DNA from 4 places in the Halomonas sp. SIMBA_159 genome. Region 3 is predicted to be linked to each of the others. Evidence: predicted binding sites of a transcription regulator. Region 3 holds the regulator's gene; each other region holds the start of a gene.
The links. The regulator FNR, encoded in region 3, switches genes on or off when oxygen is low (the NO sensors DNR and NnrR bind a similar motif). The targets are predictions, from matches to a motif close to TTGATNTANATCAA.
Positions count from the first base shown of each region.

Region 1: the regulator FNR is predicted to act here: its motif matches at 1,834-1,847, upstream of R0J87_RS16955 (DUF2933 domain-containing protein).
Region 2: the regulator FNR is predicted to act here: its motif matches at 1,522-1,535, upstream of cyoA (ubiquinol oxidase subunit II).
Region 4: the regulator FNR is predicted to act here: its motif matches at 1,975-1,988, upstream of R0J87_RS15810 (cation-translocating P-type ATPase).

Region 1 covers NZ_JAWJBT010000031.1:6,404-9,701, reverse strand. Annotated here, with positions in the region: gene R0J87_RS16965 (APC family permease) at 1-889, opposite strand, end outside; gene R0J87_RS16960 (hypothetical protein) at 1,110-1,454, opposite strand; gene R0J87_RS16955 (DUF2933 domain-containing protein) at 1,495-1,671, opposite strand; gene radC (RadC family protein) at 2,181-2,594, opposite strand; gene R0J87_RS16945 (lambda exonuclease family protein) at 2,768-3,298, opposite strand, start outside.
Region 2 covers NZ_JAWJBT010000029.1:23,203-26,500, forward strand. Annotated here, with positions in the region: gene cyoB (cytochrome o ubiquinol oxidase subunit I) at 1-259, opposite strand, end outside; gene cyoA (ubiquinol oxidase subunit II) at 262-1,308, opposite strand; gene R0J87_RS16670 (DeoR family transcriptional regulator) at 1,643-2,410, opposite strand; gene R0J87_RS16675 (outer membrane protein OmpK) at 2,706-3,298, shown strand, end outside.
Region 3 covers NZ_JAWJBT010000004.1:136,144-139,441, forward strand. Annotated here, with positions in the region: gene hemN (oxygen-independent coproporphyrinogen III oxidase) at 1-1,389, shown strand, start outside; gene fnr (fumarate/nitrate reduction transcriptional regulator Fnr) at 1,447-2,196, shown strand; gene ttcA (tRNA 2-thiocytidine(32) synthetase TtcA) at 2,186-3,094, opposite strand; gene R0J87_RS04005 (3'-5' exonuclease family protein) at 3,169-3,298, opposite strand, start outside.
Region 4 covers NZ_JAWJBT010000025.1:47,974-51,271, reverse strand. Annotated here, with positions in the region: gene R0J87_RS15810 (cation-translocating P-type ATPase) at 1-1,900, opposite strand, end outside; gene R0J87_RS15805 (DUF6694 family lipoprotein) at 2,117-2,836, opposite strand; tRNA gene R0J87_RS15800 (tRNA-Pro) at 3,117-3,193, opposite strand.

The DNA of each region.
Region 1 (3,298 bases), on a different contig from region 3:
TACCGCCCGCCGTTGCCAACATGGCGAGAATGACGGTAAACGCAACTGCCGCTTCACCCAGTGCGGGACGGGCAGCGGCGGCCAGGGAGTAGTCTTGGGTTTCGATAATTTCAGGCAAAGATAGGTTGCTGGCAACGGCAAAACCGACAAGGGCATAGATCACCACGCATAGCGCAATCGAGATCGTGATAGCTTTGCCAAGATTCCGCTTAGGATCTTTAAGCTCCGAACCACTATTGGTAATCGTCGTGAAGCCTTTAAATGCCAGTATGCCGAGCGCCGTAGCACCTAAAAAGCCCGTTATCGTAGGCGTAGGTGCATCGTTGCCAGCACCCATTTCGATGGAGTCGGCAATAAACACGCCGACAATACCAAACACTATAATGCCACCTATTTTGATAAATCCGAGCACCGAGGCGACGGTCTCGATCAAGCGGTTGGCGGATAAATTGATCAAAAAGGCTATTAGCAGTAAACCAACCCCGAGTAGGGGCACAAATAGTGAACGATCCCCCAGGTCAAACAACTCAAGCGTGTAGGCACCAAACGTTCTCGCCAAAAAACTCTGTGCGATCACCATGGAAAAATACATCAGGAGGGCATGAAAGGCGGTGGGAAGCGTCGGGCCATACGCTTTCTGTAAATACATGCCAATCCCACCTGCTGATGGGAAGGTATTGGACATTTTAACGTAAGAATAAGCGCTGAAAGAGACAATGACGGCAGCGGCCAGAAAGGCTAGAGGAAATAGCCGACCAGTCATTTCGGCCATTTGGCCGGTTAGCGCAAAAATACCGGCCCCAATCATCACGCCGGTGCCTAATGCAACGGCACCGACCAACGAAAGACTGTTTTCTTTATATTGTGGCGTTCTATCCTGCCCAACCATGAAAGCGACTCCTTGTATTAACGGCAACCACAGCAGCAATAACTGCCGAGGACTCCTGTGCGGTGTTTTTTGATGCTATATAAATTAAATATAGAACCTATGTGCAGCCACATGGCAAATGACTAACGGAAGGTCTGATTTTGCGAGGCCACAGGCAAGCAGCTCTTACCCTAAACTAGCTAGTCTTGCTCCTGGTTGTGTCATGTAGCCGTTATGACTATTAATGACAGCTCCAAGGTTCCTGTTTAGCGTTGTCTTTAACGTTCTGATCGACGAAACGGTAATACTCCTTCTTAAAGCGGTTCCACCGATCAGCGCTGACCTGTATGTCATGGAGCTTGAGAATTTTTTCAACGTCATCGATGCAGAGCCTCAGCGCATCGTAAGCAAGGCTGATATTTCGGTTTTTCTCGTTGTAGACCACCTTATCCATTCCATAGAGTCGGTCGATATCTGACAGCGCTTCTTCAATGCGTTTGGATTTACTGGGCTTGATTTTTAAATTCCGAGTCACCAGTGTGTTTTTGGAAACACCCAAGCGGTGCTCTTGTTGTGTCGTTTTCATGGTCTTTCTCCCAGGCGCGTACATGTATATATAGAGTGGTTCAGTTCTTGTCTATTTTGTCCTTATGACCGCCGTGGTGTTTATGCATGAAAATATGCATCAGTGGGCATGCTGCCAAAAAGAGGAAAGGTAAGAACTGAAATAGGTGGAGACGGTGCTCGGTTCCCATCAGGTATCCCGCCCAAATGACAAACCCAGCAAGTGGCACCCACAACATCAGCAAACGACTACTTGTACTGTTACTCATAATCACCTCAGTAACTCGCCCAAAGAGCCAACAGCAGTTAAGGCCGTTGGTTTGGGAAAAATCAAATAAATAACCCCAATAACAGCATGGATGATTTGTCTGAACGCAACCTGAACAGCATCGGAGGGAAATATGATCCTGATCAAGCGCCTCGCAAAAAGTAGGCGATAATTACCCAAGCGGTATCCATAGCCTCATTCCCATCATCATTAGGTTTTCGGTGAGCGATACAAAGCTTAATGGGTATTACTGTTGCCGACACAGGCGCACTTGAGCTCACGTTTATCGAGGTATATCGCTTTAAAGACAGAACCTGTCACACGGTGCCAACGAATAGCGCCAGTGGCGCAGCCAGCCAGATAAGCGTATCGGCCAGCAATTAGTAGCTTCGGAAGTATCTAGGCAGGCAAAAAAATAAATTGAGCATTGGAGACAGGTACTGCCCCTGGGGCAGTACCTGTACCTTCGAGTATGAACGTTTACAGATACCCTTTTTCTGCGAATGACGTGCATCCATCACTCCCTACCACCACATGGTCAATCACCCGTATATCCATCAAGCCAAGCGCTTCCTTCAGTCGCTCGGTAATACGCCGATCCGCATCACTAGGCTCAGGGTCACCGCTGGGGTGGTTATGCACCAGAATGACAGCGGCGGCGTTGTAGGCGAGCGCTGCTTTTAGCACTTCCCGTGGGTACACGCTGGCAGAATCAATAGTGCCGCGAAACAGCTCTTCAAAGCGGATGACGCGGTGCTGGCTGTCGAGGAACAGCACGCTGAACACCTCATACTCATAGTCCTGAAGCAACAGCTGCAGATGCTCAAACGCTTGCGAAGGCTGAGTAATCTTGCGGCCTTTGGCGAGCTTGCGGCGTGCGAACCGCTTGGCCATGGTGATGATGTCGGTTTCTGTGACCGGCGAAGTGACTAAGTAGGTGCCCGCCACTTCACCGGCTTTGAGTTTGCTATGGGGCATGATGACCTCCAAAAAATAAAGATGCCGGGGTGGTGGCCCCGGCATCTATGTCGTTAATGGTTGAAAGGAATATCTGTGAAAGTGACCGTTCACGCAGCCATCACTTGGCTCATGCGCCGCTCCATCTCCTCATGAAATGCTTCGACTCGCTCAACAATCGTGCGGATCATGATGTCGTCACGGTAGGCACGTTTAATAAACAGCGGCATGCCAGGCCAATAACTCACAAAGTCGATCCACTCCCGCTCGCTAACCCACAGTCCACCTTGGCACTGAGCAACATGCTCGGCGGGAATCTCCCCGCTAAGCAGTACCTCTATTTGGAATTTGGGCAGCTTGGTTTTGATTTCCAGTAGGCCGTTATCACCTACCAAACTGTCTGGTGAGTAGCCCACCTCGTGATTGAGGATAATGCCCACTTCCTGTGGTTCCGGTTCACCAGCGGCATCGCAATAAAGCGTGCGTGCCACGCCTTCCAGCTCATGACCACGACGGGTATGCGCATTACCCTGAAATGGCTCGGCCAGTTCGCCGGTAATCCGCTCGCCAATCAGCTGATGCATATACGAAAAAGCCCCAGTGCCAAATCCACCGGGGCCTTTCCCGTTAACCAGCAGCGT
Region 2 (3,298 bases), on a different contig from region 3:
CCGCCATGGCCAACTGGGTACGCATCATAATCGCATCGGCAAAGCCGCGAAGCAGCATTACCAAGGCCACCACAAAGTACATAATGCCGAGCTTTTTGTGGTCAACGGAGGTAAACCACTCATTCCACAGCCAGCCCCACTTACGATAGTACGTCAATGCGCCCAGTAGCGCGGCACCCCCAATCGCCATAACGGCAGCAACGACCATAATGATCGGTTCATGATACGGAATTGCTTCTAACGTGAGTTTTCCAAACATGCTTAACCCCCCGCTTCAACGCTTGTGGGATGGCCGCCCATGGCGTGTTCATCACCCGCATGCTGATTGGTAACGTGGCCGATCGCGGCCTGCTGTTGAGAAGCGTTGGCGCTCTCAAGCTCGCTGGATTCACCGTGGCTATCGTGGGCATCACTGATGGCGTCACCGTGGCTTGCATGACCGCCGTGCCCACTGCCGTCACCACCGTGGAAGCTGCTGACAATCGACTCATACAGCTCAGGCGTAACCGCCGAGAAGTACTCCACCGGGTGGTACTCCGTCGGCTGCGCTAGAGCTTCGTAACCGTCCGGGAAGGTCAGGGTGTCATCGGCGGCACGCACGTTTTCCACCCAGGCATCGAATTCCGCCGGAGAGGTGACGTGGGCATCGAAGGTCATGCCGGAGAAGCCTGCGCCACTGTAGTTAGTGGAACGGCCGGGGTAGACGCCCTCTTCATCGGCAATCAGGTGAACGTCGTTATCCATGCCCGCCATGGCGTAAATCTGGCTGCCTAAGCGTGGAATGAAGAATGCGTTCATTACCGAGCCAGAACTCACTCGGAAGCGCACTGGGGTATCTACCGGGAACGCCAGCTCATTGACGCTGGCAATGCCCTGTTCGGGGTAGATGAACAGCCATTTCCAATCCAGCGCCACGGCTTGGATCTCCATGGGTTCCACGCTGCCTTCAATCGGCTTGTGGGGGTCCAGGCTGTGGGAGGTTTTAAAGGTGAGGAAGGCCAGAACGGCAATGATTAAGCAGGGAACGGTCCAGACGGCAGCTTCAATCGCATTGGAGTGCGCCCAGTCCGGCAGATACTTGGCAACGCTATTGCTGCGCCGGTAGCGCCAGCCAAACAGCAGCGTCATCACAATCACAGGAATGACCACAATCAGCATCAGCCCAAAGGAGGTCAGAATCAGCGAGCGTTGCTCAACGCCAATCTGCCCCTTGGGATCCAGCAATGCAGAACTGCAGCCCGTTAACAGCAAGCACAATACGACGAGCACAAAAGTGCCTCGCCTGCGCCAGTGGGTAGGTAGTTGCATGGTGTGATCTCATCAGAGAGTTGTCTAAAACAGCTCACTGCTTGGCTGGCTAACTAGCCAGCTAAGTAGCAAGCTAACTATCACCCCATACTTTTCCCAAAACAGTGAGCATTACTACGTTGCTCCGGGAAAAATATTCGCCACCTCATGGGGTTAGTGGCGAGCCTTAACCGCGCACCTTGCGTGCATCAACTAAGACTAAAGTATTTTCTATTGATCTCGGTCAATCAGAAAGAGACGTTATGCCGCACCCTGCGCCCCCGTTTGGGCACAGGGCACAGGACACAGGGCTCTGGGGAGTAGTGGCTGAGGAGTGGCTGAGGAGTGGCTGTTGTTAGGCGAGCGAGATGCTCAGCGTGGGCAGCGGGTGGCGCTCTAACAAGCCGGGGGCACGCTCATCGTCGGTGACGACGATATCGAAGTCCTCCAGCGAAGCAAAATAGGCCGGACGCACCACGCCAAATTTGCTGGCATCGACAATCAACAGCCGCTGCATCGCGGTGGCAATCGCCGCCTGTTTAGGCCCAACTTCATGAAAATGAAAGCAGCTCACGCCTCGCTCGCAATCCACCCCAGCAGCGGAAATCAGCGCTTTATTGATGCCCAAACGCTCGATGGCTGCGCCCATGCCGTCGCTACCAAACGATTGGGAGGAAGCGTAAAAAAGCCCGCCGAGTAACACCAAACGCACATTCGGCAAGACTGCCACCGCGTTAGCCACATTCAGCGCGTAGGTCACTACGGTTAATTCGCGGAAGCGGCTTAGCTGGCTAAGCAGCGGAATCAGCGTTGAGCCGCAGTCGATAAACAGCGTATCGCCTTCTTCAATAAAGCTGGCGGCACGCTGGCAAAGACGCTGCTTGACCTGATAGTGGCTCGACTGCTGTTCCGTTAGGTCGTACACCGGCGTCACGCCGGGGTAGCTGGCCATGACCAGTCGACCGCCTAGCAGGCTGATCGGCGAAGGTTGCGTTGAAAGATCCCGTCGAATGGTCATTTCGGAGACTCCGCACAGCTCAGCGGCATCACGAAGATGTAGCGTTCCCCCGCTGGCCAGCGCCTCTTGCAGCATTGCCAAGCGCTGTGCGCTCCGATCGTTCATGTCCAGCATCTCCTTATGATTCATTTTGTTATCAGCATTATGCCCTGCCAAGCGCTCTATGCTGAGCCAGGCCCTCACTTATTTCCACTGGATTATTTCTACTGCAATGCACCCTTTCATCCGCGCATGATGCGCGTATCACATTTAAACAGCGTTGATGTGACAATACTTGCAAATCAACGTTAAAAAAATAACACTCAATGTTATAATTTTAACATCAACGCCAGCCCACACGACCCATAACGTCGGTATGCCAGCCGCCCTGGCACCGAGATACAACCCTGTTGAGGCTTCCATGACTGCTCTATCCCTCTCTCGTTCTTCTTCGTTCGTCACGCTTGGCGCTGGCGTTTTACTGGCAAGTGCTGCCGTGGCAACCCCTGCGTTTGCCGACGATGCCGAGCCGCAAACCCTTGACCGTCTGTGGTCGTTTGCCAACGTCTCAGTCAACTATCTGGATTGGTCTAACGGTACTGAAGCACGCACCGCCAGCAATGCGGCGAAAAGCGACTTTACATTTGTTGAAATCGAAGGCGGCGTCGGCTTTAGCTGGGGCGAATTTTACGGCTTCTTCGATTTCGAGAACCCGACCAACGATCAGTTCGACCAAGCCAGTGGCGGTAAAGACAACTTCCGTACCGCCGGTAAAGTGACCTCGCACATCTACCTGGGCGACAGCCCGCTTTCGCTGTACGCCCATGTGTATGATTTCCGTGACTACGGCTTCAATGGCCGCGAGCAGGACCAAATTCTGGGGCTTGGCTACCGCACTACGTTCGATAACGGCCTGTGGTTCAAACCGTTCATCGGTGCCGCGCGCGTGCAAAGCAATAGCTACACCGGTATGAACGGCTTTATGGCAGGCTGGGTCGCGGGCTACGACTTTAC
Region 3 (3,298 bases):
TCCGCAGCGGCTGAGGCCACTGCCTGGGACGACGCTTTGATACGCCGCTACGACACCAGCGGCCCTCGCTATACCTCATACCCAACGGCACTCTCGTTTCACGATCAATTCACCGCTGACGATCTAACCCAAGCGCTTGAGCGCAGCAACGCCAGCCAAAAGCCGCTCTCGCTCTATGTGCACGTACCGTTCTGTCGCAAAATTTGCTTTTATTGTGCATGTAATAAAATCGCTACGAAAAATACCGCCCTCGCAGAGCCTTACTTATCGCGGCTAGACCGAGAAATGGTGCTCACCTCACGTCATCTGGACACCCAGCGGCCTGTGCAGCAGCTACACTGGGGAGGCGGTACCCCTACGTTTCTGACCCTCGCTCAAATGAGCGATTTAATTGACCGCCTAGACGCTCGGTTTGGCTTATCCAGCTCGCCCGACCGAGACTATGCCGTCGAGATTGACCCTCGTGAAGCGGATGTTTTTACGCTGCGTCATTTGCAATCACTCGGTTTCAACCGGCTAAGTCTGGGCGTGCAGGACCTCAACGCACGGGTGCAAACGGCCATTAATCGCGTTCAGCCGCGGGTACTTACTGAAACTTTAATGGATGAGGCACACCGCCTTGGCTTTCGCTCACTTAATCTGGATTTGATTTACGGCCTGCCGTTTCAAACCCAGCAAAGTTTTGCCGATACGCTTCATCAGGTCATTGAGCTTAATCCCGCTCGGCTGTCGGTGTTTAACTACGCCCATATGCCAACGCGTTTTGCCCCTCAACGACGCATCAATGAAGCCGACCTACCCAGCCCAGATGAAAAACTAGCGATTCTACACACCACCATTGAGATGCTGACTCAAGCAGGCTACGTACACATCGGCATGGATCACTTTGCTCGCCCAGACGATAGTTTGGCCCAGGCCCAGCGTAACGGCACGCTACAGCGTAATTTCCAGGGTTACTCCAGCCACGCCCAGTGTGATTTGATTGGTTTAGGAGTGTCCGCCATTTCTCGGGTAGACGATGTCTATGCTCAAAACCCTACCCAGTTAGCTCACTATGAAGCGGCCTTAGATGAAGGTAGGCTGGCGACGGTGAAAGGGTTAAGATTAAATAAGGATGACCTAATACGCAGAGACGTCATTGAGCGGCTCATGTGCGATATGGCCATCGACCTAGACACGGTGAGTAAGCGCTGGGGAATAGACGCTGCTGACTACTTTGCCACCGCCATTGAGCAGCTGGAAACCGCCGAGCAGGATCGTCTGCTAACGCGCCAAGGCCTCTATTTTCAAGCCACGCCTACCGGTCGGCTTCTGATTCGGCACCTAGCGATGGCCTTCGATACTCACTTACAACGTCAGGGCAACCAGCGCTATTCTAAAATTGTATAAGCGCCTTGAGACACCTGTCCCCTGTGCCTATGATGGCTAATAAGAAGGGAGAATTACATGTCATATCCTGCCAGCCAACGACGCTCACTGCTGCAAGAGGCGCGCTGCCAAACCTGCAGCTTGAGTTCGCTGTGCCTACCGCTCGCTTTGGAACTTGAGGATATGAGCCAGTTCGATGCCATTATTCGCCGCCGCTCGCCGCTGAAGAAAGGCGAACCGCTGTTTCGCCAGGGTGATCCGTTCACCAGCGTTTATGCCGTGCGCTCTGGCAGTTTGAAGCAGGTAACCAGCGAAGGGAATGGCAACGACCAGCTCACTAATTTCTTTCTACCCAGCGAGTTAGTCGGTCTGGATGGCATCGACGAGGAGCACTACCCCGGCACCGTGATTGCCCTGGAAACCACCACGGTGTGCGAAATTCCGTTTGACCGCCTGGACACCCTCTCAGAAGAGATACCTGAGCTGCGCGGCCAACTTTACCGCAGTATGAGTAAGGAGCTGCGCGATGACCGACGGATGATGCGCTTACTATCGCGCAAAACCGCCGACCAGCGGCTGGCCAGCTTTTTAATTACCCTCTCTGACCGCTTCCGCCGCCGGGGCTATTCGCCTTACAGCTTCCGGCTTTCCATGTCTCGGGCGGATATGGGCAACTATTTGGGTCTGGCGGTGGAAACGGTCAGCCGTATTCTCAGCCGCTTTCAGCAGCAGAGCGTGGTGGCCGTCTCAGGTCGCGAGGTCAATATTTTAGATATGCAGCGCCTCATCACCCTGGCAGAAGAAGAGGCGCAGACAATTACACGTTAAACGCCTGAATGCGTCCTTCCATCAACGCAGCCTGCTTGGCTTCTAAACCGGCAAAATCGAACAGCGCACGGTCGGCAAGCTGCGAAGGGGCCACGTTGGTGACCGCTTTAAACATACTTTCTAATCGGCCAGGATGTTTTTTATCCCATTCCGCCAGCATCTCTTTGACCACCTGACGCTGCATATTGGGCTGCGAACCACACAGATTGCAGGGGATGATCGGAAACTCCATTAGCCGTGAGAACTCCGCAATATCCGCCTCTTTGCAGTACGCCAGCGGGCGAATCACAATATTTTTGCCGTCATCCGAAAGCAGTTTTGGCGGCATCGCTTTTAAAGTGCCCCCAAAGAACATATTCAAGAACAGCGTCTCAAGAATATCTTCCCGGTGATGGCCAAGGGCAATCTTGTTCGCACCGATCTCTTCGGCAAAACCGTACAGCGAGCCACGCCGCAGACGCGAGCAAAGCGCGCAGGTAGTTTTACCTTCTGGGGTTTTCTCCTTCACCACCGAGTAGGTATCACGCTCCAGAATGTGGTACTCCACACCCTGCTTATCTAAATACCGGGGCAGCACATGCTCTGGAAAACCCGGCTGCTTTTGATCCATATTGACCGCCACCAGGGAAAAATTAACCGGTGCGTTACGCTGTAGGTTGCGCAGAATCTCCAGCATCGTATAGCTATCTTTACCACCAGAGAGACACACCATCACCCGGTCGCCCTCTTCGATCATGTTGTAATCGATGATGGCGTTTCCCACCTCGCGCCGCAGGCGTTTCTGCAACTTGTTGAATTCACGCTTCTGCTTGGCATCCTGCAGGTCGTTCTGCTGGGAAAGGTGATCGTCAGACGCGCTGTCTGACAATGCGGGGTCAAAGTAGTCAGGTTGTAACATGGTCGTCGCACTGCCGATGGGTGAAGGAGCAGCGCGTATTCTAACAACACTACGAAGCTCTACCCAATAAAACCCTAGGCTGTTAATGCCACCTCGCGCTGAAGACGCAGGTATAAGAGCGCACTGGCAGTGGCTTCACTCACCACGCTGGGCCAGGTTAACGGCGGCAACTGCCAGCGAGCGAGCGCATCCTCAAGACATCGG
Region 4 (3,298 bases), on a different contig from region 3:
GCATGGCTTTTACCAAACGCAATTTATGTTCAGGCGACGCGCGGGCAAAGACATCAACCTCCAAAATAATCGCTTCCAGCTCGCTATCAGTCATGGCTTCCATTTCTCGCCCTGTTAGCGCTTTGTCCGTTTGCGAAAATCCCAACTGCTTAGCAATTGCCAGCGCCGTCGCGGCGTGGTCTCCAGTAATCATCACTGGGCGAATACCTGCTAACTGGCAACGCCTCACCGCTTCAATCGCCTCTTGGCGCGGCGGGTCTAACAGGCCAATAATGCCCAGTAAGCGCAGGCCGGTTTGCACGTGCTGATGGTCCAGCGGCTCTTGCCCTTCCATGGTTTTATCGGCAATCGCCAGTACCCGCAGGCCTTGTGATGAAAGTTCCTGAATGCGCGCCTCCCACACCGCTTGCTCTATCGGCTGCTCGCCCTCTTTAGTGGCCACCTGGGAACACATTTCAATAATGCGATCCGGTGCTCCCTTCACGAAGACCCTACGCGTCTCTCCCATCGCATGAAGCGTGGCCATATACTTATATTCTGAGTCAAAGGGGATAGCATCGATACGCGGATACTGTTGACGTATCGTTTGCGTCACAATACCCGCTTTTTCAGACGCGACCACCATCGCGCCTTCCGTGGGATCACCAAATACTTGATAGCGCTCCTCCACGCAATGTAGCTCGGCATCGTTGCATAGCGCACCGGCGTGTAAAAAATGCGTCAGTGCAGGCGTCTCCTTCAGTTCAACGGGCGTATTGAGCGCTCCTTGAGACAAAGAGACCCGGTGAAAGCCCCCTTCTGGCACAAAGCCAATGCCATCAATAGTAAACCGCTCATCGGCCAGCCATATCGCTTGCGCGGTCATTTCGTTACGGGTGAGCGTGCCGGTTTTGTCAGAAAAGATAGTGGAGATAGAGCCCAGAGTTTCAACCGCCGGCAAACGCCGAATAATGGCTTGGCGCTTCGCCATACGCTGTACGCCAAGAGCTAAGCCAATGGTCACAATAGCGGGCAAGCCTTCGGGGATGGCGGCCACCGCCAAGCCTACCGCGGCCATAAACATGTCACTGGCGGGCTGTTGATGTATCAACGTGCCCAATAACGCCGTTACGCCTGCTGCTGCGAGTATAAACACCGCTAGCACACGACCGGCTCGGTCTAACTGCTGCAGCAACGGTGTCTTGATTTTCTCAACGCTGCGCAGCAATTCTGAAATTTTACCAATTTCGGTGTGCGCCCCCGTCGCCACCACCAAGCCCCGCGCATTGCCCTGCACCACAATGGTACTGGCAAACGCCATACTGTTGCGCTCCGCTAAATCGGTATTCTCACCTACCAACGCGGCCTGCTTATCCACCGGCACTGACTCTCCCGTCAGTGCCGCTTCCTCTGTTCGCAAGCGCCGCACCTCTACCAGCCGCACATCGGCGGGTACCCGATCACCACTCTCGATCAATACAATATCGCCGGGCACTAATGCCTCTGCAGGAACCGTGGTGCGCTTACCATCACGCAATACATTCGCCTGAGGCGATAACATATGGCGAATACTATCCAGCGCCTGCTCTGCTTTACCTTCTTGAAAGAAACCAATCAGGGCGATAATAACTACCACGCCCACAATCGCGGCAGCATCAATCAGGTGCCCAAGTAGAAAGCTCGCCACCGCTGCCACTAACAGAATTAACATTAAGATATTGGCAAACTGCGCGCGCAGCCGCCGGTACCATGGCCGCCCCTGAGCGCGCTGAAGACGATTTTCTCCGTAACGTGCTAAACGCTCCTGAGCCTCTTGACTCGACAAGCCAACATGGGAAGACGACTGCTGGTGTAACGCCTCCTCTTCAGAAAGCGCGTGCCATTTCACACGTTTATCGGCTGCTGGGGATGCAGAATTCATTGCGTGACTCCTTATGACGCCAACTATCAGCATAGCCCACCATGCTGCAGCGCAGTAAACATCCTCGTAAAAGGATGATATACATCAACTAGAATCACGATAATTGAGGTTTGAAGCGGGAGCCCGGGCTTGCTGCGGGGTGAAGATATTTGATTTCTTCGCCATCATGACGAGCATAAAAAAACCCGCCGACGCGGGTTTTTGCACTGACGACGCTCAGGGTCTTTCCCATAGGGTATTGCCAGAAGGATCACCTAGCCGGAGCACTTCCATACTTAGCATCGCATCATCGGATATGGATGGATTCCCCCATGGCCCCGAACGATCCGGTGCTAGGCTCCACTCCAGCGTTTCGCCGGGCTCAATGCCCCCTGAAATGGTGTAATAGAACGTTTCATCGACCCAAGGAACCGAGCGCCCCGGGCTTTGTAAAATACCTCGGAAGTGCACCCGCGCCACCGGCTCACCGGTGTTGTTAGTGACACGTAGCTCGATAACCGGGGTAGCCCCCGAGGCGCCCTCTTCACTCAGCCGATATTGCGCATTTTCCACAACAAAGCGGCTCAGCATTTCTTGCGCGATGGGCTCTTCAAGTGCATTACTGTCTTTCGTTTTGTCCGACTGCTCCCCGGCAAGCGCCAAGACCTCTTGACCGCTGAGCCCGTGCAAACTCCGGCGAGCCTCAGTAGCGAGATCTTCTAGCTCATCATCACTAAGCTCGCTCATCTCAATCACCGTGAGACCCTCTTGAGAGCGGCGCATCAGTAATGCTTCCAGTGCATCATCAAAGCGCTCGACCTCGCTTGCATCCAGAGAAGCGCGAATCTCTTCAAGCGACCGATCAAAGTATCGAGGGTTAGAGCCGTCTATGGTGGGATCTGCATAAGCAACGCCCGCCATGGCTACTGCTATCGCTACTGCTAATACCCGTTTCATACACTCACCATCCTGTTGGTTGATATATCAACATAAGCTATATGAGGGTGCTTTGGAATATTTTGCAGTCATGACAACTTCCCCGCTGAGCCGCCCCAGCAGAAAGCACAGTGTTACTAGTACCAACTCATTATTTATCGAGAGAAGAGGCTGATGGGCATCGCTAACAGGTGCCAATGCAGACGCGCTGAGTGTTCAAGCGCATCAAGTTCTGGATGAATGTTCAACACAAACAAAAAACGCCGCTCGGGGTGACCCGTAAGCGGCGTTTTATAGATTTTGGTCGGAGTGACAGGATTCGAACCTGCGACCTTTGCAACCCCATTGCAACGCGCTACCAAGCTGCGCCACACTCCGATGTCTATTTGGCTTTTGCCTCAAGACGGTGCGTCAATAAAAACAACCACTTAAATGACTTTTAGCGCCAGAAGACCAAACACGTCACCAAATTATAATTACCAA